Regions from separate parts of the Cohnella cellulosilytica genome, predicted to be linked through region 1. Evidence: riboswitches for the same ligand, from Rfam matches in the RefSeq annotation. Region 1 holds a riboswitch; each other region holds the start of a gene.
The links. A riboswitch is a leader RNA that binds a small molecule or an ion and turns the genes downstream of it on or off. The one in region 1 is predicted to bind cyclic di-GMP.
Positions count from the first base shown of each region.

Region 2: linked by a shared signal. The riboswitch ahead of ACFFT4_RS22360 (PilZ domain-containing protein) and the one ahead of ACFFT4_RS20240 (transglutaminase domain-containing protein) in region 1 are both predicted to bind cyclic di-GMP.
Region 3: linked by a shared signal. The riboswitch ahead of ACFFT4_RS02890 (fibronectin type III domain-containing protein) and the one ahead of ACFFT4_RS20240 (transglutaminase domain-containing protein) in region 1 are both predicted to bind cyclic di-GMP.
Region 4: linked by a shared signal. The riboswitch ahead of ACFFT4_RS07425 (flagellar assembly protein A) and the one ahead of ACFFT4_RS20240 (transglutaminase domain-containing protein) in region 1 are both predicted to bind cyclic di-GMP.

Region 1 covers NZ_JBHMDN010000028.1:106,010-111,704, forward strand. The annotation lists gene ACFFT4_RS20230 (polysaccharide deacetylase family protein) at 1-1,263, opposite strand, end outside; gene ACFFT4_RS20235 (class D sortase) at 1,504-2,190, shown strand; gene ACFFT4_RS20240 (transglutaminase domain-containing protein) at 2,267-3,082, opposite strand; cyclic di-GMP riboswitch class I at 3,098-3,183, opposite strand; cyclic di-GMP riboswitch class I at 3,218-3,305, opposite strand; gene ACFFT4_RS20245 (SdrD B-like domain-containing protein) at 3,422-5,695, opposite strand, start outside.
Region 2 covers NZ_JBHMDN010000032.1:40,838-46,532, reverse strand. The annotation lists gene ACFFT4_RS22370 (cupredoxin domain-containing protein) at 1-389, shown strand, start outside; gene ACFFT4_RS22365 (dehydrogenase) at 459-770, shown strand; gene ACFFT4_RS22360 (PilZ domain-containing protein) at 840-1,535, opposite strand; cyclic di-GMP riboswitch class I at 1,638-1,724, opposite strand; gene ACFFT4_RS22355 (histidine kinase N-terminal 7TM domain-containing diguanylate cyclase) at 1,808-3,463, opposite strand; gene ACFFT4_RS22350 (class I SAM-dependent methyltransferase) at 3,640-4,830, opposite strand; gene ACFFT4_RS22345 (DUF6483 family protein) at 4,827-5,489, opposite strand; gene ACFFT4_RS22340 (alpha/beta fold hydrolase) at 5,482-5,695, opposite strand, start outside.
Region 3 covers NZ_JBHMDN010000006.1:137,542-143,236, reverse strand. The annotation lists gene ACFFT4_RS02890 (fibronectin type III domain-containing protein) at 1-3,046, opposite strand, end outside; cyclic di-GMP riboswitch class I at 3,107-3,203, opposite strand; gene ACFFT4_RS02885 (GNAT family N-acetyltransferase) at 3,567-4,244, opposite strand; gene ACFFT4_RS02880 (mannonate dehydratase) at 4,345-5,310, opposite strand; gene ACFFT4_RS02875 (D-2-hydroxyacid dehydrogenase) at 5,329-5,695, opposite strand, start outside.
Region 4 covers NZ_JBHMDN010000010.1:295,924-301,618, reverse strand. The annotation lists gene ACFFT4_RS07435 (LysR family transcriptional regulator) at 1-803, opposite strand, end outside; gene ACFFT4_RS07430 (branched-chain amino acid aminotransferase) at 926-1,996, shown strand; cyclic di-GMP riboswitch class I at 2,119-2,207, shown strand; gene ACFFT4_RS07425 (flagellar assembly protein A) at 2,270-4,159, shown strand; gene ACFFT4_RS07420 (HD-GYP domain-containing protein) at 4,184-5,185, shown strand; gene ACFFT4_RS07415 (class I SAM-dependent methyltransferase) at 5,182-5,695, opposite strand, start outside.

The DNA.
Region 1 (5,695 bases):
CCAGTCAAACGTCGTTACATCGTACAATGCAATGTTCGGAAATCCGATCGCCGAAACGATTTTGGCGCTCTTGTCGTCGATCTCCCCGGTAGGCGGCCGGAACAGCATCGTCGGCTTCTGCTGAATCGCTTCCGTAATCACTTGATGGGCTTTAACGACATCCTTCTGCAATTGCTCGGGGGTTAACGTCGTAATGACGGGGTGGGTGTAGGTATGGTTCGCTACATCGTGTCCTTCCTCGATCATCGCTCTTGCCAAATTCGGATTGCCCTCCGTGCCTTTGGCCCGCAGGAAAAAGGTTGCCTTAATATTGAACCGGGCCAGAGTATCCAATATTTTAGTTACCGTATAGTCGGTTCCCCAGTCGTCGAAAGTCAGGGCAATTTTTTTCTCGTCCGTCACGACATTGTAGATCAAATTGTATTTCGCGTTCTCGTAATCGGGATTGACCCGGACGGCGTCGTAGCCTTCGATTTGCTCCAACGGCTTCCGTTCTCCGCCGTCCGCGATCAACTGTCCCAATGGAATGAAGCTGTATCCCACCTCTTCCGCCGCTTTCGCCGCGAACGCGATATCTTCAATAAGCGAGCTGTTCTCTTCGACATCAATGGAAATAATCCCGCCTCGGGTTATATATTTCCTGATGTACAGCTCCTTCTCCTGATCGCTCTCCGCCTGCCAATTGTGAAGAAACAGGCTGTAGACGACTACGGCTTCCATTTCGTTGTGAGCGGCGGCCAATCGGATATCGTCGGTATAGTCGCCCGAACGCGTCCGAACGTATCGCGGAACGATCCCCGTCTCTCTCTCGATAATTTCGTTGCTGAGACGGATTTCCTTGTCCACTTGCCCGTAATCGAGCTTGGACATGTCCAGACGGTTTAGCGTATTGTTCTCGATCTCATGTCCCCTGGCTATGATTTTCTTCGCAATGTCCGGCTCTTCCGCGACGCGCATGCCCGGTAGAAAAAAAGTCGCCGTAATGCCGTACTTGTCCAGCTCGTCCAGCAGCTTGTCCATCGTAACGTCGTCGCTCATTCCGTTAAACGTAAGCGACAGCTCTTTCTTCGCCGTATATACGAAAGGCAGAACCTTGCTCATCGGTCCGCTGTATTTCTCGATGACGGATGCTTCTGGCGAAGGCTTCTGCTCGTCGGTCTCCTCTCCAAACATTCCGCATCCCGTCGCCAAGGCGGAGAGCATGGCAATAAGCAGCGCGATCCCCAGCCAACTCCGAATCCGGCTATGTACAGATCTATTCATTAGAATCAAACCTCTCTTAAATCCCGTTTCCAAAAATTGAAGCAAATTACCTATTGTTAATAGGTATAAAGTACCAATAAAATAGACATCATCATTTTACCACGCTTTGCTGAACAATTTCTAAACTTTTTCGAGAGGAACGCAAATTTTATTGCCTCGTTGTACAGATTTTGTTCAGCCCGATAGTTTATTATTTCAGGTTGAACGCACCCTGTACAGGTAAAGGCAGATGGTAAATCTATGAAACTAACCGGAACAGCCGTCACGAAAATCGCCGCCTACGTTCTGATCGCAGCCGGCCTCGCCCTGCTGGCCTTCCCGACGGTTCGCGAGTATTTGCAGGATCGGGAACAGCAGCGAATTTTGCAGCAATTGGAGCAATCCTTGTCACCCGTCGAGCCCGCCCGCTCTTACGATATTCAAAGCGAGTACAGCCGGCTCTCCCATGTACTTGACGCAGGCCTGGAGCAGACAGGAACGGAAGAACCCGAGCCGTCCGAAACTCCCGAAGAGCTGATGGATGAGCGGACGATCGGAATTATCGAAATTGATAAAATCGAGCTGAAGCTGCCGATTCTGGAAGGGGCGACGACGCAGACGATGAAGGTCGGAGCCGGTCACATGACGGAAACCGCGCCGCTTGGCGAGATCGGCAACGCGGCCGTCGCAGCCCACCGCGCCCGTACGAAAGGACGAATGTTCAACCGGCTTAACGAAGTGGACATCGGCGACCGGATCGACATCCGTACGAGAAACGACAGCTTCGTCTATCAAGTGACCGACATTAAAGTCGTGCTTCCAACCGACCTGTCCGTGCTGGACAACGACGGGGACAAAGCCACCCTCACCTTAATCACATGCGACCCGCTCGTGAATCCGACGCACCGCCTCATCGTTCGCGCCGAACGGGTTGAAGATCAAGGTTGAAGCCTCTCTGCAAACACAAAAAAAAAAAAAAAAAGCGTCCGGAATCTTTGACGATTCCGGACGCTTCGAAGTTTAATCAATAATATTTAGCGGCTGCATAGTCGCTTGCCTTTTTCGCGAACGCTGCTTTCTTGTCGCCTTTGCTCAACCCCGCGTCCACCGTCGTATCGACGACGACCCATTTCCCGTTCAGATAAACCTCGTTCCACGCATGATATTCGTCGACCAAATTCGATTTTCCCATAACCAGCTTGGCCGGAATGCCCTCGCTGCGCAGCATTGCCGCGTACAAGGTGGCGTAGCCGTAGCAGATGGCTTTGCCCGAAGCGAGCGTACCGTCGATGTCGGGAACGTAATCCGAGGTGATCTTGCGAGCCAAATCTTTGTCGTAGCTGACATTGCGAACGATATATTCGTAGATCGCTTTCGCCTTCTGTTCGTCGGTCGCGGCGCTCTTGGTCAATTGCTTCGTCTTGGCCAGCGTCTTGCCCGCGTTCTCCCAGGCGATCGATAAGGTGGAATTCAAGAACACATCGGGCGTATTTTTAACGGTTACGCTGATTTTCTCCGTGAGATTCACACGATACTTGTTGCCGGTAACTCGCTCGAGCACCATAACCTCGTATTGCCCGTTCCCCATCTGCAGCGGCAGCCATACGATCTGTCCATCCGCGGACGTGTTCAGCGTGTAAGTGTAGCTGGTTCCGTTCTTCGATATTTTCGCTTTCATATCCACAGTCGGCTTGCTCGCCAGGCGAATGCCGATCGTGCCCTTGGTCAATGCGCTCGTATCTAATGCCGCTTTGTTCGCTCCCGCGCTTGCAAAAGCGAGAGTCGGAACCGCAGCGAAGAGAATGAAAATCGTTAACAGCAACCTGGCAGGTTTAAACATAAACCCCAAACTCCTTTCGGTAGCTGGCTGCCATTCCTCGCGGAAGAGAAGGCCCTTTAGCTTTGCGTCCCTGCCTTTCGACAGGTTTGCCGTTATCGTGAAGCTTGTCCGAATAAAACAAAAAAAGCCCAGTCTTTCGGTAGCTGGCTATCATCCTTCCATGGGAAGGGAAGACCCTCTAGCTTTGCGTCGCTGTCTTTCGACAGGTTTGCCGTTATCGAGCTTGCTTTAATTAAGTAAATTATAGCGAAATTCCGTCGAAAAAGCAAGAAAAACCTGCCAATAATCTTGGCAGGTTTAGTAGAATTTATCTCTGTTCTCTATCTCTTACTCTATTCTCTATTTTTTCTTGATAAGGGAAATTCTTTTGCGGTTCAGGAAGATCACTCCCGCAGCAATAAGCGCCAGACCCGCGATTTGCAGCGGCAGCGGGCTGTCTTCCCCGGTTTTCGGCAATGCTTTGCCCGGAGCCTTGCCTCCGGCGTCTACCCCGCCGAGTGGAACATCGTCCACGTCGATCTCGACGAGAATTTCCTGTTCATTGCCTTCCGAATCGATCACGATGATGGTAAAGGAATCTTTGCCTTTGTAGTCTTTGTCCGGCGTATATTTCCATTTGCCGTCCGGCGTGATCGTAACCGTGCCATGCTTCGGTTCTTCTCCGACTTTAACTTTGCCGCCTTTAGGAACTTCCGTTGTTCCTTCGACCGGCTTCTCGTTCGTCGTTTTCTCTTCTACCTTCTCGATCGGCTTGCTCGGCTGCGGAGTCTCGGAAGGTCCCGGGGTCTCCGACGGGCCTGGCGTCTCCGAAGGCTCCGGATCTTCCGTCGGCCCCGGCGTCTCGGTCGGCTTCGGCTCCTCCGTCGGCTGCGGCGTCTCCGACGGTCCCGGATCAGGCGTCCAGCCTCCTCCGGAGCTTGGGACGTAGATTAACCCAACGTCAATGCTGAGATCCTCCCACACTTGACCGACACCATCGCCAATCGTAATCACGGCGGTGAAGCCTTTGGTCAGTTGGTTGGAATCCTGCTCGGGATCTACTCCGGCTTCCTCTGCTTTCGTCAGTTTATATCGGCTTGGAATGAGGAATTCAACGTAATAATCCCCACCTACCAAGTGATCAAACAGGTAGTAGCCCGGTTTTCCGGAATTGTCGGATTTCGTTTTTGTTTCAGCAAGCGGATTTTTGTCCTTATCGTACAATTTGACCGTAATTCCGTTTACGCCATAGTTTTGGTTTTCATCTTGTTTGCCGTTGGAATTGCTGTCCAACCACACATAGTTGCCGATAGCCCCGTTCGCAATCAAACCGAGATCGATCGTATGATCTACCCAATCCGGCGATCCGGGCGCGCCGCCAATCACAATCTGATCCGTGAAACCGTCATTGTCTGTCGGGTCGGAATCCTTGTCGTCGGCGCCAACGCCTGCTGTAGTCTTGGTGTAATCAACAGGGACAATGAATTTCACATAATACGTACCGGCCAGCAGGTTGTCAAACAGGTAGTAGCCTGGCTTTCCGTCTTTGGTTTGGGTTATCGCAGTCGCGATTGGCGTTCCCGATTTGCTATCCTTGTACAGCTCCACTTCAATACCGTTTACTCCGTCGGAATCCGCATCATTCTGAATGCCGTCTCTGTTGCGGTCCAACCACACATAGTTGCCGATCTCTCCGCGCGGAACCAGTCCAAGGTCAATCGTAAGATCGTCCCATACGGAATCGGGATCGGAGCCGCCGATTGGAATGATAGAGGTTATTCCCTCGTTATCCGTCGTATTGGAATCATTGGTCGAATCCGTTCCATCTGCTTCTGCCGTGGTTACGCCATAATCGTCAGGTATAATGAATTGCACCTTGTAATTACCCTGCGGCAGACCTGGGAACAGATAAAATCCTTTTTTGCCCTCATGATCCCTAGTGAATGTTTGAGCGATTTGAACTCCCGTATCGTTAAACAATTTCACTGTGATTCCGTTGATTCCGTTCTCGCTAGCGTCCTGCAGACCATTCTCATTTTCGTCAAACCAGACGTAGTTGCCAATAGAACCTACCGGAACGATAACGACAGGAATTTCATGTTCATCCGTAACCTCGGGCACTTCGTCCGGTTCTACCCCGACTTGGTTAACAACCCGGGTCCCGCTCTGATCCGAAGCTTTTACCAGATAGGTATATACAATTTCTTTGGTCTCTCCGACCAGCAGCGACGGAATATTCGGGATCGATCCGAACTTCGAGTCGTTAATCTTGAGATTGGTCAGATCGTAGCTGCCGATGTTCGTGATCTTGACGATATAGTCGATCATCATGTTTACAGCATCTTTAGCAACCTGCAGCGCGCTCGCTGTCTTCTCGACCTTAACCCCGGCAGTAGGAACCGATACTTCGTCCTCGATCGGGTCAGGAGATTCGTTGTAGTTCACAACGATCTTGTTCACCAGATCGGTTCCGTCGATGTCGGCGGACACGACGTTGTAGGTGCCTTCCAGAACGATGCTCTTGTTCTTGTCCAAGCTTTTAATAACAATGCTCGGTTGATCCAGGTCGGTAATGATATCCGGTCTATTGTTGGTGTTGCCGCTTATTGCGATCTCTTCACCGTCGTAGATCAG
Region 2 (5,695 bases), on a different contig from region 1:
TTTTGGCCGGCGCGTATATCGGTTGGCAGCAATCCAAACCCGCCATCGCGCCTGCGGGCGACGAGACGGCCAAGCAGATTCTGTATTTGACGACAGGAGAATTCACGGCTCAGGGAGACAACGGCAAAAAGCTGGAAACCTACCTGTTCTACCCCGGCACCGTCGTCGCCAAAAAAGGCGTGCCCGTCGAGCTGCGCATTACCGGCATCAACGGCCAGTCCCATCCGTTCGTCATCGAAGGCTTCGACATCAAGGGCACCATCAGCAAAGGCAAAACGACCGTCGTCAATTTCACTCCGAAGGAAGCCGGCATCTACACCATCGTCTGCCAGACGCATTCCGATCCGAAAAGCGGCGGACCGATGGTCGGCTATCTCGTCGTCCAATAACTTCGCGCTCGCGGTAACCGCCCCTTTTTCTCCTGCATAGGGTATGGGAGAGAAAGGCAGGCGTAGCCGATGAAAATGTTTCAGGAAAAACATGCCTCCCCGCTGCCTTCGCCGCGCAGCATCCGCCGGGCATGCTCGAACGAGCTGTACCGGACCGTCAAAAGGCTGAAGCGGCACATCCCCGCCCCGCTCGTCCGGGAGGCCGAGGAGCTGTATTTCAAGCGGGTGATCGGCAATCTGATGTGGATCTCGGAAAATAAAAGCAACCGCAAGAAGCTTGCCGATTGGTGGGACGAGGAGGTCAGCGCCGACATCGCGGAGCTGTGGGACGTCGATCGCGTCAAGCTGACGCAAGCTTTCCGGGACGCGTTCGGCGGTTGAATCGACAACAAGGGTTGGACGCCGTTAGCGGCTGGTCCAACCCTTGTTCTTGGCGTTCTCCCGATAATATTAACGTTTCTTGCCCAGGGCGCGGCGGGCGTCGGCGTTTTTCTGAACCTGCTGGCGCAAGATAAGCGCGCGCAGCGGGCGCAGCATCTCGGGCTCGAGCACGTGCATTTTGGCCCCGCAATAGATCCGGTCCTCCTGCCTTTCCCTGCGCACGATTTCCAGCTCGCAGTCGAAGGTGATCCCGATTTCGATCGTCGCTCTCAGCCTCGACTTTGCGGCGAAATGCGGCGCGTCCGGACCGGAAAAGCTGATTCCGGATATGCTGATATCGTGAATCGTAAGGCTTTCCGAGTTCTGGAGTTCCCGTCCCGCCCCGGAATCGCCCAGGACGCGGACGACCAAGGCGTTCCCCTCGATTTCGACCCGGGGGTACTCCCGCCTTTCCTTGAATCTTTTCTGCAGCTCGGGGGGCTGGAGAATCGCGATGGCCCCTTCGTATTTCGCGAACACGATGGACGACATCGACTGGATTCCCGCCGGCGAATATACGGTCATCTTTACCGGCTCTCCCAGCTCGAATTGCTCGAATTCGGGAAGCTCGACCTCGAACAATTCTCCTTCCACATGGGTCATGACGCCGGTCGTGACGAAATTTTTTCCTTCTACGACGGTCCGACAGTGCAGAAGCACGTTTAAGGGCAGCAAATCTCTGTCCAGTTCGGTTAATGCGGCTCTATTGTCTTCGGTATGCGACATCTCCGCGCAACCACCTTCCCGCCATTTTGCTTAAGTCGGATATAAAAAAACAGGCAACTCTATCGGAGCAGCCCGTTTCGCCTGAATCATCCCTGTAGGATTATCGGCAGCCAGGCTGTCATCGTCCGCTGGACATTAGACCCTGTGGCTTTGCGTCCTTGCTTTTCAGCAAGTTTGCGTTTATCGCAATCCGTTTTCCGCTGGAATAATTGTACCATATTCGCTAACTTTCCGTCATATGTTTTTTGCGTCTCCGCCAAGCCCCGCCCCGGTCAGCGCACCATGACGACGCGGTTGCGGCCTTCATTTTTGGCCTTGTACAGAGCGGCGTCCGCGCTGGAGAATACCTCTCGCAAATATTCCTTGGGATCGGTGAATTTCAAGTTGTCGCTGGATTCGGACAGCACGCCCATGCTGATCGTGACGCCCACTTTATCCGGTCCGGCCTGCACCTGGTTCTCCCCGACGGCGAGCATGATTCGCTCCGCCAGCAGCTCCGCCTGCTCCCGGTTCGTATGGGGCAGGTAGACGGTGAACTCCTCTCCTCCGTATCTTGCCAGAATATCCGTCCGCCGCAGCATCGAACGAACGATCTCCGCCGTGCTGCGAAGCACCTCGTCGCCGACAAGATGGCCGTATTTATCGTTAATTTGCTTAAAGTAATCGATATCGAACAAGAAAATGGCGAACGGAATTTGATACCTCATGTTCAGCAGCACTTCGTGCTCCAATTGCTGCATCAGATACCTGCGGTTGAAGCACCCGGTCAGCCCGTCGGTGACGGCCATCTGCTCCAGCTTCTGGTTCACGCGGAACAATTCTTCCTGTATCGTGATCAATTCCAGGTTTCGCTCGTGCAGCGCCTCGTTTTTGCGATTCATCTCCACGACCAGCTTGCGCAGCTCCGAGACGTCGTGGAAGGTAATAATCCGCCCGAGCAGCGTTCTGCGGCTGTCCAGGACGGGCGATATTTGAATCGACACGTGCCTGCCCGACGAGTCCTGAAGCGAAAATTCCATCTGCAGCTTCTCTTGGGGATGATGATTGTAGCGGTACAGAAATTCGTAGACTTCCCCCTGCACCTGCAAAGGGCCCAGAAACTTCTCCATCTCGAACGTCTCGCCTTTGGCGACTTGCACGAGCGGCGAAGCGCCCCGGTTCACTTCCAGCACTTTGCCGTTCTCGTCCACGACGATAACGCCGGTGGTCATATGCTCGAAAATATCCCGTTGGGCCATGCTCAAAATATCCAGCATGCCAAACCGATAAATCGCGATGACGAAGCAGAGATCCGACAGTAAAATGCCCATCGAGAGCAGGCCCGGAACGACCGGCAGCCACTCGACCAGCAATACGTTCACGAATACGTCGAGCAGCCCGAGCCCCGTCAGTACGAACATGCCGATTAAAGCGGTTGCAAGCTGCTTGCGCTGATTCACGGACGTTACGCTCCTCAGAGCGTGAAACATATTCAGCAGGGCGACGAAAAGGTAAGCGAATTGAACGAGGACGAGCAGCCACAGCAGCGGGCCGTATTCCCGTTCGGTATAGCCGTCGACGACCGGGGCCATGAACAGCTTGCCCGGGTTCCACATCGCCGCCGCGATGCAGACGACCGCCGGGCCAATATACAGCAGAACCCGGCTCCCTTTCAACTGGGTCGTTCGATTCGCGAGGAAAAAAACGAAGAATAACCACCCCGGGCCAAGCATTCCCAAGGCCACGAAGGATAAATTGATGAAAAACAGTTGAACGTTGGGAAAATCCGTCAGCTTGACCGCGAACTGTCCGAGCGGCCACAGCATCATGATAAAATGAAAAGCCAAATACACTTTATGCGTCGTCGTAATTCTGTTAACGGCGATAACGCCGATGAATAGCAGAAAAAGCATCAAAAAAAGGATAAAATCGATCCATTGGATTCCCAAGGCATTCACCTTTTCATAAAAGGGCTGAATAAAAAAATGCGGCAGGCATGTTTGATTTTACCATATCGCCGCTTTTTCCGACAACCAGATATCCGCCGAAAGACTTCATTCTAGTTATTTTTCGTATATTTTCAAGGACTTTTTTACTTATTTTTATAAGACCCCGGTCTTAATAATCAGTTTTCCCGCTCCATAAAGGGTGAAACGGACAAAAAATCGCGAAAACGCTCGTATTCGGCGCGAAGATTTTCGATACTGGCAGGGGAGCTGCCGCGGCTCTTGACCGCGCGGATCAGCAAATTTTTAGGCGTATGCTCCAGATCGATAAACTCCAGCATTTGCGTTCTGTAGCCGGCCAGCTCCAGCAAATTCGCCCGAATCGCATCCGTCGCGAGCGCCGCGAACCGCTCTTTCAAAATGCCGTGCTTAAGCAGCGGCTGCAGAACGGGCTGGGAGATTTGACGAAACAGCTCGTGCTGACAGCAAGGAACGGACAAAATGACGCTCGCCCCCCAGCCGATCGCCTTCAGCAGCGCCGCGTCCGTAGCCGTATCGCAGGCGTGCAAAGTGACGACCATATCGATGGAAGCCTGCCCCTTGAAATCCGAAATGTCCCCTACCGCGAACGTCAGCTCCTCCCAGCCGAGCTCGGAAGCCAGCTTGGAGCAAGCCTCAATGACGTCTTTCTTCAGATCCAGTCCGAAGATGCGAACGGGAAGCTTCATCTTGACCGCCAAATAATGATACAGGGCGAAAGTCAGATACGATTTGCCGCAGCCGAAATCCACGATGTGCAGCGGCTTGCCCCGCGGCAGCTCCGGCGCGGCGTCGGCCACCATCTCGAGAAACCGGTTGATCTGCCGGAATTTATCATACTTCGCCTTGACGACTTTGCCCTCCGGCGTCATGACGCCGAGGGCGACCAGAAACAGCACCGGCTCGCCTTCCGGAAGAACGTACCGCTTGTCCCGGTTGTGCGTCTGGGGAACCGCCTTGCTCGCGGTTCCCTCTTGATCGGACGTTTTCGCCCGCGCGATCAGCGTCAGCTCTCCCTTCTTGTTGGCGAGAGCCTGAATATCGGCCTCCGTAGTCTGAATCAGCGCCTGCTTATAGCTTGTCATTTCGTTCGCAAGCTTGGCCGCCAGCTCGTCCGCGTTCACATTTTCATGGAACGCCTTGTTGTCCGCAAGCCGTTCGAACTGATAGCGCAGCCCGCCCTTGAGCGTAACGGGCCTTACGGTCGCCTTGCGCGCGATCGTCCCGTCCTTGCGTCTCGGGGCGCTGAATACGGCTTGCACCAGCCGTTCCTCGGCGGCTATTTTCTCCAATAAAGCGAGCCATTCCCGTTGACCGACTTTCCCGTTCACGATACCTTCTCCTTCATCAACGCCGCCCATTGTCGGCGTCCTTCTTCCAGCTCTTCCCTGGTCAAGCCTCCGGCTTCGAGAACGTCGTCGCCGGAAGCCGCCAGCCTTTCATAGAACGCCGTTCCTTCTTCCTCCGTCACCGCCTGATCGTCCGCGAGCTCGTAGAGCTCGTTTTCCGCATCCGCCAGCCTGCCTTCGGACTCGTACCACTGCCAGAGCGCCCGCTTCGTCTCCGCGGACGGCTCATAGGGCTCCAACGCCTTCATCAGCTCCGACACTTTGTCGCGAATGTCCCAGCCTTCGATCTCCATGCCGCCGCGAAGCATGAACAAGTTCAAACGAAGCGCCTTCTCGTACCTCGGCACGCTCTCCCCGGCCTCTCCCAGATCGCTCAGCAAATCCGCCTCCTGCTGCAAAAATGCCGCAACGACGGCCACCGATTCCGCATTCGGACTTCCCGTTACCGACAGCATGGCCAGCAGATCGTCGTCCGACAGTCCCATGGCCAGCCGCGAACGCAGGCGCAGCTCCCGGCCGAGAAACTCGTCAATCAGATCGAGCGCCTCCCGCTGCTTCTGCTGCTGCCTCAGCCCCGCCGCTTTGCCCAGCGCGAGGCCGGCTTGCGTCAACAGACGAATCAGATAATCCCGCTCAAACACGATCAGTCCTCCGATTCCGTTCCATAAAAGAGCCTATGCACCCGGCCAGCGCCTCCGGGGCCTCCATCATTCCCATATGTCCGACGCCCTCCAGCGTAATCGCCGTCACGTTGTCTCCGGATACCGGAAACCTTTTTTCCGGCGGAATGACCTCGTCCGACTCGCCGGCCAGCAGCAGAATCGGCAGGTTTAACCGCTGGAGGACG
Region 3 (5,695 bases), on a different contig from region 1:
ATCCCGCTCCTGCTTGGCTGATCGCTCTGACTCGGTAAGCATGCTCTGTGAATGGCATTAGATCGGAATGCGTATACGTCGTATTTAAGCCATTTGTAATCACTTGTCCATCCGCTTCAACTTCATAGCCTATCGCGCCAATTACGGGTTCCCATGACAACGTAATCCCGGTGCTGGTCGATACCGCCCGCAGGTTAACCGGTACTCCTGACAATGTCGTTCGGGTAATCGGTTCGCTCCAGTTCCCTGTTGCGGACTCGCTTCTGGCGCGGATTCTGAAAATGTGTTCCGTATTGGATTCTAATCCCGAATGATCATATTGGGTGCTTGTCCCGACATCGACCACGACTCCATTTATCTCAAGCTCATAGAAGACAGCCCCCGTCGATTCATCCCATTCGAGTGAAATGCGGTCGCCAGAAACCGCTGTAGACCGCAGGTTCCGCGGCACGGATGGCAATGTAATGACCTGGACGGCTTCGCTCCACCCGCTCGAACCCTCACTATTCCTGGATCTGACACGGTACGTATGAATCGTGTTCGGCTGTAAATTTTCATGTAAGTAGTGTGTATCTGCAATACCCTCAAGGATCGTCCCATCTATTTCAAGATCATAGCTGGTTGCTCCCGAAACCGCGTCCCAACTAACGGATACAGATGTATCCGTTGCTACGGTGTACAATGAACTTGTAGCCCCGGGCACAGTAGATTTAGCCACTATAATACTCCATTGACCGAATCCGCTGGAATTGCGCGCCCGAATTCGGAATGTCCTTTGAAGGTTCGGGTTAAGATCAATCTCGGTATAGGTTGTACTATTTCCGTTATCGATTACGGTGTTGTAGGTTTCGATGTCATACCCGTCTGCGCCCGTCACTTCATCCCATGTCAGCGTTACGGAATTGCTCGTTGATTCAAGACGGATATTGGCAGGAATACCGGGCAGCGTCCAAACTTCTTGTATCGGCGACCAACCGCCTTTAATCCCGTTATTTACGGCTCTTACCCTATACCTGTGCAAAGTTCCTGTCTCTAACGGAGTATGGGCGAAAGAAGATTGATTGCCTAATGGATAGAGGGTTCCATCCGCCTCCATCTCATACCCATTTGCATTAAATGACGTCGTCCACTCTAGGTTTATGGCATTCTCTGTTGCGACTGTCGTAAGAACGGGCACTTCGAACGGCGATAATTGGCTTTGCGGCACAACTTCCTTTGCCCCGGACTCGCTTGCCCAATTTAATAAAATTCGAGGCTGCTGACCTCCGCGATTGGCATATTCGATTTGAATCCCGTACTCTTCTCCGGCCTCAAGCGGCAATGACCCGGAGAATGTGCCGTTTCCCGTTTCCTCCCACTTATCGATGAGAAGCACTCCGTTTACCCACAACTTCACACCGCCTCTCACGTCCATTTCGAACTCATAGGTCTCGGAGTAATAGGGGGTTACAGTCCCTGTCCATCTGACGGACATGTTCCCGTCGTTAAGCCCCGGCTTGGATACCGGCAATATATTGTTCAGATTTACATTCTCATCAACGACAGCGGATAAGTCGCCTGTCAGATCGGGCTCAGAATAATACTCCGCATTTAATCCGTAAATTCGATAATTTAATTTCGTCCGGGCATCTTCGCCTATTCCGGTAGAGACAAGAGGCTTCTGGTTTGCAGTGAGGCTGCCGCCTATGGCAACGACTCCCCCAGTCTGCAGGCTCAGATGGTTATTAACCTGAATATCGTCGCGAATGAATAAATCTCCCGAGTTGACCCGGATGTTCGCCGTTTGGTTATTGGATACCAGGTTGCCGACAACCATTTCCTGGGTGACATTCATATCCACCTTGGTATTAATGTGCAATTGATTGGAAACCAGAACGCGATCGGCCCGTACGTTCAATTGACCATTGTTGTAGATCAGGCTGCCTGCCATGAAATCGCCTGACACCTCTACGGCCGAATCATTATTCAAATGGAGCGTCCCGCCGATCCACAGATCGCCTCGAATTGACGATCCTGACGACTGCGGCGCAAGGATGTTCATAGTCAGGTTTGTATTCGCGTTTAAGTTGCCCTTAATGGCCAATACTCCATAAACGGTAAGCGTTAAATCCCGGTTTGTATTGATCCCTTCCGCAATCAAAAATACGGGTTTGTCCGGTGATCCGAACGTAGCCGAGTTGTCCAGATTCAGATGTCCCGTCTTCATCACGATTTGTTCGTCAGGACTCCCGGCAATAGCCGATTCCAGATCGCCTGCGCTGCATCCTGTGCAGGTTGAAGCTTGCATTTCCATCGTCGAGATGAGTTGCTCCATAGAACTTAATTGAGCATTCAGGTAGGTATTGATCGCCTGTCCCAACCCCTGGACCTTAATAGCAGGAATGGCATTATGTTCGTTACTCTGTCGGCCCGATAATAGGATCGTGTCTCCGGGTTGTTTATTTTGCACCGCTGGCAACCCGATATTGGGCAGAGACATTTGACGGATAACCGGAACGACTTTTGCAATCGTTATGGAGCGAATGGAGGTAGAAGCACTGACTGGATCAGCTGCCACGCTTAGTCTGCCGTCCGACACTTGGACTCGATTTTTTGCCGTCTCGTAATTTCCAGCCGGAAGAGCCAATTGATCCCAGAACACCACATCTTCTACACGGAGCGTGTTCATGCTCCCGTAGACGGAATTGCCGACACTGACTTCAACCTCGTAGCTTCCGGAAGGCAGTTCAATCTCCCATTGTCCTCCGGGTTGAACAATAATCGATGAATCCAACGTAGAGGGCCCGTAGACAGCTTCGTTTACCGAGAAGGAAGTATGATCAAAGTTCCACCCGTACGTATGCCCGTTTCTCTCTCCATAAATTTCTCCGTAATCCGGTATAGGCGTATCTCCGGCGGCGGTTGAACCTCCCCCAAATTGAATATGGATATCGGGCAACATCGAAGAGGCTTGGACCGGATGCCCTCCCCATGTGAGAACGAAGATTTGTGTAAGCAAGGCAAAGCATAAAATTTTGGCGACTATGGAAACAAACGAACCCTTCATCTCACATTCTCCCTCAGATAGATAGATTTGGAATTAAAAGAACGCAAAAAAAGCCTGAGAGCGGGCAACCCGGCGGCCATAGCAATCGATTTCATTCGATACCTTAGGTCCGTGGCTTTGCGTCCCTGTCTTTCGATCAGGTTTGCCTTTTTCAGTTCGCATGGCTATAAATCTTTGTAACTTTGTGATTAAATAGGAATAATTGCCCTTATATTCAGACAGTTTACACCATTTTCCTATTATGTTCTACTCATTTTTTTCAATTATTCATACTTTCGACATACGAGACAGTAAAACAACAGAACTACAGTTCTTAGAATAATGGTCTGGTTGTTCTAGTATATCACTCCTTATTTTTCCGTTGTTCCTGCATGTTCGCAACTCAAAAAGGCGACACAGGAGGGATGATCCCCTCGTCGCTAGCGAATTGGAATAATCGCGATAAAACGTATACGAAAAAAACCTGCGGCCGAAGTTGGCAGCAGGCTTTTTTATGAGACGCGGGATGGGAAGTCTAACCTTAATAAATGGAAATATCGGTTCCATAGAGATGAAGACAAAGACGTTTAGCAACAGACTGGGAAGAATAATTGTCCCATGATGTACTGTATAAAGGGAGCCTCCGGGACCGGCGTATCGCTTGAGCCCATGCGGACGTTACGCGCGTCGCGTATCCCTTGCCCCGATAATCCGCCAATGTCTCGACTCCGGCCTCTGCCGCTTTATCGCTGCTTCTTGCGCTGAAACAGACGGATACGGCCATGCCGTTTTCCGTCACCATAAAACAAGGCTCCCGAAGCTTCAGTTCCTTTAATAGAGATGGAAACCCCGCTTCTAAGCTGGATTTGTTGTCATCGGTGACCAACGCGGCGTCTGTGCAATCCTTTACGACTTTCGGGAATACAAAGGCCGGACCCGTCCATAAGCTTTTAATTCCTCTGTCCTTCTCCAATGCCCGAATGACAGGAGCAAGCTGCTCGGTTGGCTCATTCCGGCTCATCAGTTGTTGAACGTCATGAATTAAGCGTTCCGGCGTATCGCTCCGGAATCTGACAATGCTGCCGGACCCGGTGTGCCCCCAGAAAAAACGAGGTGCAGGCTGGTTTGCAGGCTCATTAATCGTTGTGATGCGTCCATCGCGATCGTGAACATAGAGCACTTCGGCTTGGATGCTCATCAGCTCCAACGGATTGTACAAAGGTTTGCCTCCTCTTTGGTTTATCCTTCACCCTTTCCCTGTGCGATTTTAATGATCATCAAATATCACTCGCTCTCGGCCGTAATCTGTAACGAGAATATCATTTTCGATACACTCCGTCCATCAGCCCTTTAATGTAGCCGACGGCGAACAGGCGGCCCAGCGTCTCGTAGCCGGGATTGCCGTTCTCCTCGCCCGCCATCGTCGGGACGTGGTCGGGACGAAGAGGGCCGTCGAAGCCGACCTCGGCATAGGTTCGAATGCATTCGTACATGTCGGTCATCCCGTCGTCGTGGAACGTCTCCTCGAAGCGTTCGGGCGTGCCTCTCGTATCCCGGAAGTGGACGAAGAACAGCTTGTCCTGCTTCGCGAATCTGCGAATCGTAGCCGGGATGTCCTCGCCCGCGGCCGACAGCACGCCTTGGCACAGACAGATGCCGCTGTACTCGCTCGGCACCAGATCGACGGCCCGCTGCAGCGCGTCGGCGCTCGTCACAATGCGCGACATCCCGCGGATGGGCGAGATCGGCGGATCGTCCGGGTGCAGGGCGAGCTTGACCTTGGCTTTCTCAGCCACCGGCACGATCGCCTCCAGATAGTATTTTAGGTTCGACCACAATTCGTCTTCGCTGACCGGCGCGTTTTCCGAATACGGCGCGTCGGCGACAAGAGAATGGTCGTAGCTGGAGACGAGCGCTCCCCCGCGCGTCCGGGTCGCGGTCGACGTTCGCAGCCAGTTGAAGTCGGCCATGAAATCGTAGCACCAGACCGGAATGCCCAGCTTGCCCATGTTGACGATCAGCTCCTGCACGGTCGCGATCTCCTCGTCGCGTCCCGGCTTGCCGAGCTTGATGAGGTTCGCGGGAGGACGGGATTCGATCACCTCGATCCGGAGGCCGGCATTCTCGTAGCGGGTTTTCATCTGCATTAGATTCAGATAGTCCCAAGGCTTCAGGCCGTTCTGCTCCGGCGGCAGCGCGGCCACCCCGTAATTCACGCCCATTTGCTTGCACAGCGTCCACAGCGCCGATTCGTGCGTGCCGAGCCTTTCCGCTAGCTTAAGCATTCGGTTCCCCTCGTTCGCTTAATATTGTCGGGCCGGATCGACGCGATTAAGCGCCGGCGGCCGATCTTGCACGTAATCCGCCAGGTTGGCGAGGAAAATATCCGCCGCCCGTTCCTGATACCGGTCCGTCACCCCGCCGTTATGGGGCGTCACAATGACGTTATCCATCGTCCACAGGGGATGGTCGGCCGGCAGCGGCTCCTGCTCGAAGACATCCAGACCCGCTCCGGCGACCTCGCCCGTCCGCAGCGCCGCCATCAGCGCCTCCGTATCCGTCGTCCCGCCCCGGCTGACGTTGATGAAATACGCCGTTCGCTTCATCGCGGCAAACTGCTCCCGCCCGAATAGATGGCGCGTCTCGGCGGTCAGCGGCATAATGGCCACG
Region 4 (5,695 bases), on a different contig from region 1:
AAATGGGCGTCCGCGATCGCGACTTTCGCAATGCTCGGGGGCGCGAACGAGCGCATGACCGAATTCGGCAGGACGGCCGCGCCGATTCCGGCGGCGACGAGCGAAATGGCGATGGCCACGCTGGAGCACTCGCTGACGATCCGGGGCTCCAGGCCGAATCGCTTGAATTCGTGGAACACCTGCAGGTGCATCCCCGTGGTCCGGTCCGTTTTCAAGGTTAGAAAAGGGAAGCCCGCCAGCTCCTCCATCGTCATCGCACGTTGGCCGGGAGGACACCATTCGCTCGGAAGCAGGGCGACGAACGGGTCGGAGGGCAGCGGGAGAACGGAATAATGCTGCGACTGAAAATCGGATTGGAACGGGAGACGGGTGACGATAAATTCGAGATCGCGGTTCTCCAGCAGCTCTCCGAGCAGGAAGTGGTCTCCTTCCTGGATTTTGAAGGTCACCTGCGGATATTTCTCGGTAAATTTGCGCAGAACAGGAGGGAGCAGGGAGACGCAGGAGACGACGGCTCCGATTGACAGAACGCCCTGCACGCCTTCTCCCAGCTCCTGCACGTAGGTTATCGTATCCTCGAATTGCTTCATCAGGACCAGCGCTCTGTCCCTTAACATTTCGCCCGCCTGGGTGAGCTGCAGCCGCTTGCCGTTGCGGTCGAACAGCACGACGCCGAGCTCCTGCTCGATCAGCTTGAGCTGGCGGCTGAGCGGGGGCTGTTCCATGTTCAGCTGCTTGGCCGCGCGGGTAATCTGACCCTCGTGCGCGATCGCCAGAAAATACCGGAGCTGCCGCATGTCCATCTCGATTCCTCCCATACTCTAAAGGTATGCATCACCGATAAAACAGATATTATCAATATACATCGCACTCTGGTATCATTCAATTATAAAGCGCGTTCAATCAAGGAGGAGACTATTCGGACATGGCACACGCAATCCCGGTAGAACGGACGACCGCATCCAAGGCGAAGCCGGACGCTTCGACGCTCGTTTTCGGCAAGCATTTTACGGACCACATGTTTATTATGGAGTACAATTCGGGCCAAGGATGGCACGATCCCCGCGTCGTTCCTTATCAGCCGATCTCGCTGGACCCGGCCGCCAAGGTGTTCCATTACGGCCAGACCGTCTTCGAGGGCATGAAGGCTTACAAGACGCCGGGAGGACCGGTGCTGCTCTTCCGTCCCTTCAAAAATCTGCAGCGGCTTAACCGCTCCAACGCCCGTCTGAGCATTCCGCCGATCGACGAGGATCTGGCGATGGCCGCTCTGAAGCAGCTGCTCAAGGTCGACGAGGACTGGATTCCGACCGACGAAGGCACGTCGCTGTACATTCGTCCCTTCGTCGTCTCGACGCAGGCGACGCTGGGCGTATCCCCGTCGGAAAGCTACTATTTCATGATCATTCTGTCCCCGGTAGGCTCGTATTACGCGGAAGGCATCAACCCGGTCACCATCTACGTGGAGTCGGAATATGTGCGCGCGGTTACCGGCGGGGTGGGGAACGCCAAGACCGGCGGCAACTATGCGGCGGGACTTAAAGCTCAGGAGGAAGCCTCCGGCAAAGGCTATTCCCAAGTGCTCTGGCTGGACGGCGTGCACCGCAAATATATCGAAGAGGTCGGCAGCATGAACGTCTTCTTCAAAGTCGCCGGCAAGGTCGTCACGCCGGCGCTGAACGGAAGCATTCTGGACGGCGTTACGCGGGATTCCGTTATCCAGGTGCTGAAGCATTGGGGCGTGGAAGTCGAGGAGAGAACGATTTCGATCGACGAGCTGGTCGAGGCGTATCGGAAAGGGACATTGGAGGAAGCGTTCGGCACCGGAACGGCCGCCGTCATTTCTCCGATCGGGGAACTGAACTGGCAGGGCGACAAGCTGACGCTGAACGGGGGACGGACGGGGCCTCTGTCGGCCAGAGTGTACGACTTCATGACCGGCATCCAAAGAGGCGCGATCGAGGATCCGTTCGGGTGGGTCGTGAAGCTGGAATAGGCCGGCACGCGATAAATCTCTTGAAATTGTTGCGACTATAGACTTATAATTGATATCGAAGCGTGACGTAAATAGGCGGAGATATTCATTTGTTCTAGTTAAATATACATCGAGGAGACGCACACACGAAAAGGCAAACCCTTCGAAAGAAGGGGACGCAAAGCTATGGGCCTAAAGAACTCCCCAGTTCAATGGCTGCCAGGCCGCCGAATGGAGCGTTAAGGCACCTTCCCATTCGGGAGGTGTCTTTTTTGTTGTCGAGAGGTGTTGAGCTTGAAGAGGCAAATATCCGAAGCCGAGCTGAAGAAGCTGATCCATCAATTGGACATCGACAGCGAAGGCAGGGAAGCGGACGATGACGCCTTGTCGGTGTCCGGCGAGCCGGACGGGAACGGGCAGGGCCCCGCGCGGGACGGAACGATACGGATTCGCAACCAGCAAATCTACGTTCAGGACCCCGCTGCCGGCGGAGAATACGCTGTCATTTATCCGATGAGCCCCGTCCGGCTGTTCGTTAACGACGAGGAAGTCGTATGGGAAGCTCCCGTACGGGCCTCGGACAAAATCGTCTGGAAAGTGGAAGAGCAGCCGCTGTTCGAGATTACCGTCTCGGAGGACAAGCTGTTTGCTTATCTGCGGCTGTTCGCGACGGAGCGATACGCGGCCAGAATTGTCGACGACGGCCCCGAGCGGAGGGTGACCGTCCGGGCGGAGGACGACGAGAGCATCGTGCTGAAGACCGTCCAGCTCGCCGACGTGGTGGCGAAGCTGGAGGCGATGTCGATCAAATCGCGGATCGAGTTCGCCGCCATCCAGCAGGAGCTGCTCCGGCCCACGTTCGAGCCGATCGTCGTGGCCAGCGGCAAAGCTCCCGCGGATGGGGAAGACGCCAGGCTGGAAATTTACTTCGACCAGCAGGTGCGGAGCGAGTTTTTCGAGGTCGAGGGCGCGATCGATTTCCGCAATCACCTGCGGATTCCGACCGTGCAGAAGGGCGATCTGATGGCCCGCAAAATTCCGATGGTGGACGGCACCGCCGGGTACGACGTTCTGGGCAACGTGACGCTGCCGACGCCTCCCAAGGACTTGTTTATTCTGGCCAAGCCGAACGTGGAGCTCACTCCGGAAGGCCAGGTGATCGCGCGCAAGCAGGGACGGCCCCGAATTACGGGCGGGAAAATCAAGACGTTCGACGTCTCGACCTCGTACGTCGTATCGGGCAACGTGGACATCTCGACGGGCAACATCGTTTTCTCCGGAGACGTGATCGTCTGCGGGGACGTTACCGACAATATGATCGTCGAGTCGCTGGGCAACGTCTATGTATACGGGAATGTGTTCAATTCCACGATTACGGCGACGGGCAGCATTAACGTACGGGGCAACGTCATTTCGAGCCGGCTGTATTCGGGTTACTTCGGCGTGCTGTTCAATCGCCTCTACCATACGTCGAAGCAGCTGTGCGATTCGATCGAGAAGCTGCTCGAGGCGTCCAGGCTGCTGGAGGGCGCGCTTGAAGCGAAGCGTCAGCCGGTCCGCTTCGGCCAGATCGTGCAGCTGCTGCTGGAGACGAAGATGAAGGACATTCTTCCGGCGATCAAGGAGCTGCAATCCGTCATCTCGAACATACGCAACATTCGGCAGACGGAATACGAGAAGCTGAAAGAGATTTCGGAAATCTTCACGAAGCCGACGCAGCTGATCGAGTCGGCGACCCGGGAGTTCGTGCAAGGCTTTCTCGCGCTGCTGCAGGACACCCACGGAGAGGTGGCGCGAATGCAGGAGGAGCAGGTGGAGATCAGCATCAACCAATGTCAGGGAAGCGAGCTGAAATCCAACGGCGACATCGTCATTCATCGGGACGGCGTGCTGCTCTGCGAGCTGTACTCGGCCCGGAACATCGTGTTCCTCGCGACTCAGGCGATCTGCCGCGGATCGCGGCTCGACGCCGGCGACAGCATCCGGGCGATCACCGTCGGAGGCCAGACCGGAGCGATATCGGTGCTTAAGGCCAGGCGCAAAGTGCAGGTGGAGAAGATGTATTCCGGGCGGGTGTGCGTCGGAAGGTATTGCAAGGATATTTTCGAACCGATCGGGCAGACGGTGTTCGACATTCCGGCTTTGAAGAGACATAACGGATCGGATGACGCGAGGCAAACCTAAAGATAAGCAGATGGTGGGATAAACATGCTGGGGAGTCAAATGAAGGCCTACATCGGAAAAAGAGTCAACCGCAACATCTACAACGAGAGCGGAACGTTGATCGTTCCCGTCTCGCGCGTGCTGACGGATCGCGATATTCGGCTGCTCGCGAGACAAGGCGTTACCCTGTGCGAGCAGGACGTGGAGGCGGTGTCGATCGTTTATCTGATCGAGTCCGCGATCCGGGAAGTGCGGGAGCTGTTCGAATTCGCGAAGCAGACCGACCGAATCCCGTTCGCGCGGGTTCGCGACAAGGTGGTTCCGCTGATTCTGGAGCTTAGCAATCATCCGGATCTGAACCAGACCTTTCGTTATCTGGAAACCTATGACGAATATGTCTATCGCCACAGCGTAGCCGTGGCGCTCTTGTCGAGGCTGATCGGCAAGGTCAAGGGATTCGACGAGGCGCAGCTGACGGAGCTGACGATCGCGGGTTTCCTTCACGACATCGGCAAATCCAAAGTTCCCGGAGCCATTCTGAACAAGCCCGGAAGATTGACGGAAGAAGAGTTCCGCATCGTGAAGGAGCATACGGTGTTCGGCTATGAAATTCTGAAACGCTCGGAGGGGGTGCCCGATCGTCACGCTTACGTAGCGCTGCAGCATCACGAACGCGAGGACGGCAGCGGTTATCCGCTGGGGCTCAAAGGAGACGGGATCGATCAGTTCAGCAAAATCGTCGCCGTGGCCGACGTGTTCCATGCGATGATGTCCAAACGGGTATACAAAAGTCCGCTCCCGCTCTGTCAGGTGCTGAAGGAGCTGGCGGACAACGTCTACGGATCGCTCGAACCGGGAATCACGCTCGCGTTCCTGAAGCGGATCATGGATATGCTGATCGGCAACCGGGTCGTGCTGACGGACGGGCGCGAGGGCAGGATTGTGATGGCGAGCGCCGCCGATCCCGTCCGCCCCGTCGTCGAGGTGGACGGACAATATATCGATCTGAGCGCGGAAGGGTCGATCGCGCTGGAGAGAATGATTTAGCCTCCGCCCGGGCGCTTCCGCCACCAGACGCCGGCGCATTCGGGCACGCGGACAAGCCTGCCGGCGGCGACCCGGTCTCCCAGCTCGTCCCCGAAGAAGAAGCGTGTCAGCCGTTCCGCCTGTTCGGCGTTGTCGAATTCATAGTCGGCGCGAATCCAGCGATGAGCGAAACCGTAGCGTTCCGTCAGCTGGCGATAGTACGGAAGCAGGAAATCCGGCGGGGACGGCGTTTCGCAGCCGGTGCCCATCGTCTCGAACAAGATCGCCGTGCCGCCCGGGCGAAGGACGCGCTCGACCTCGCCCATGACCCGCTCCAGGTTGCGCTCCCACTGCGGGACGTTGGCGGCGGCGAGATAACAGACGCTCCAGCCCGAGACGACCAGGTCGGCGCTGGCGTCGGGCAGCGGGAGCTCGCGATGATCGGCGACCCGGACGGACCAGTGATCGAGCCCCGTCTCCCGCAGCCGTTCGGCCGTTAGGCGGAGCATCGCCTCCGCGGCATCCATGGCG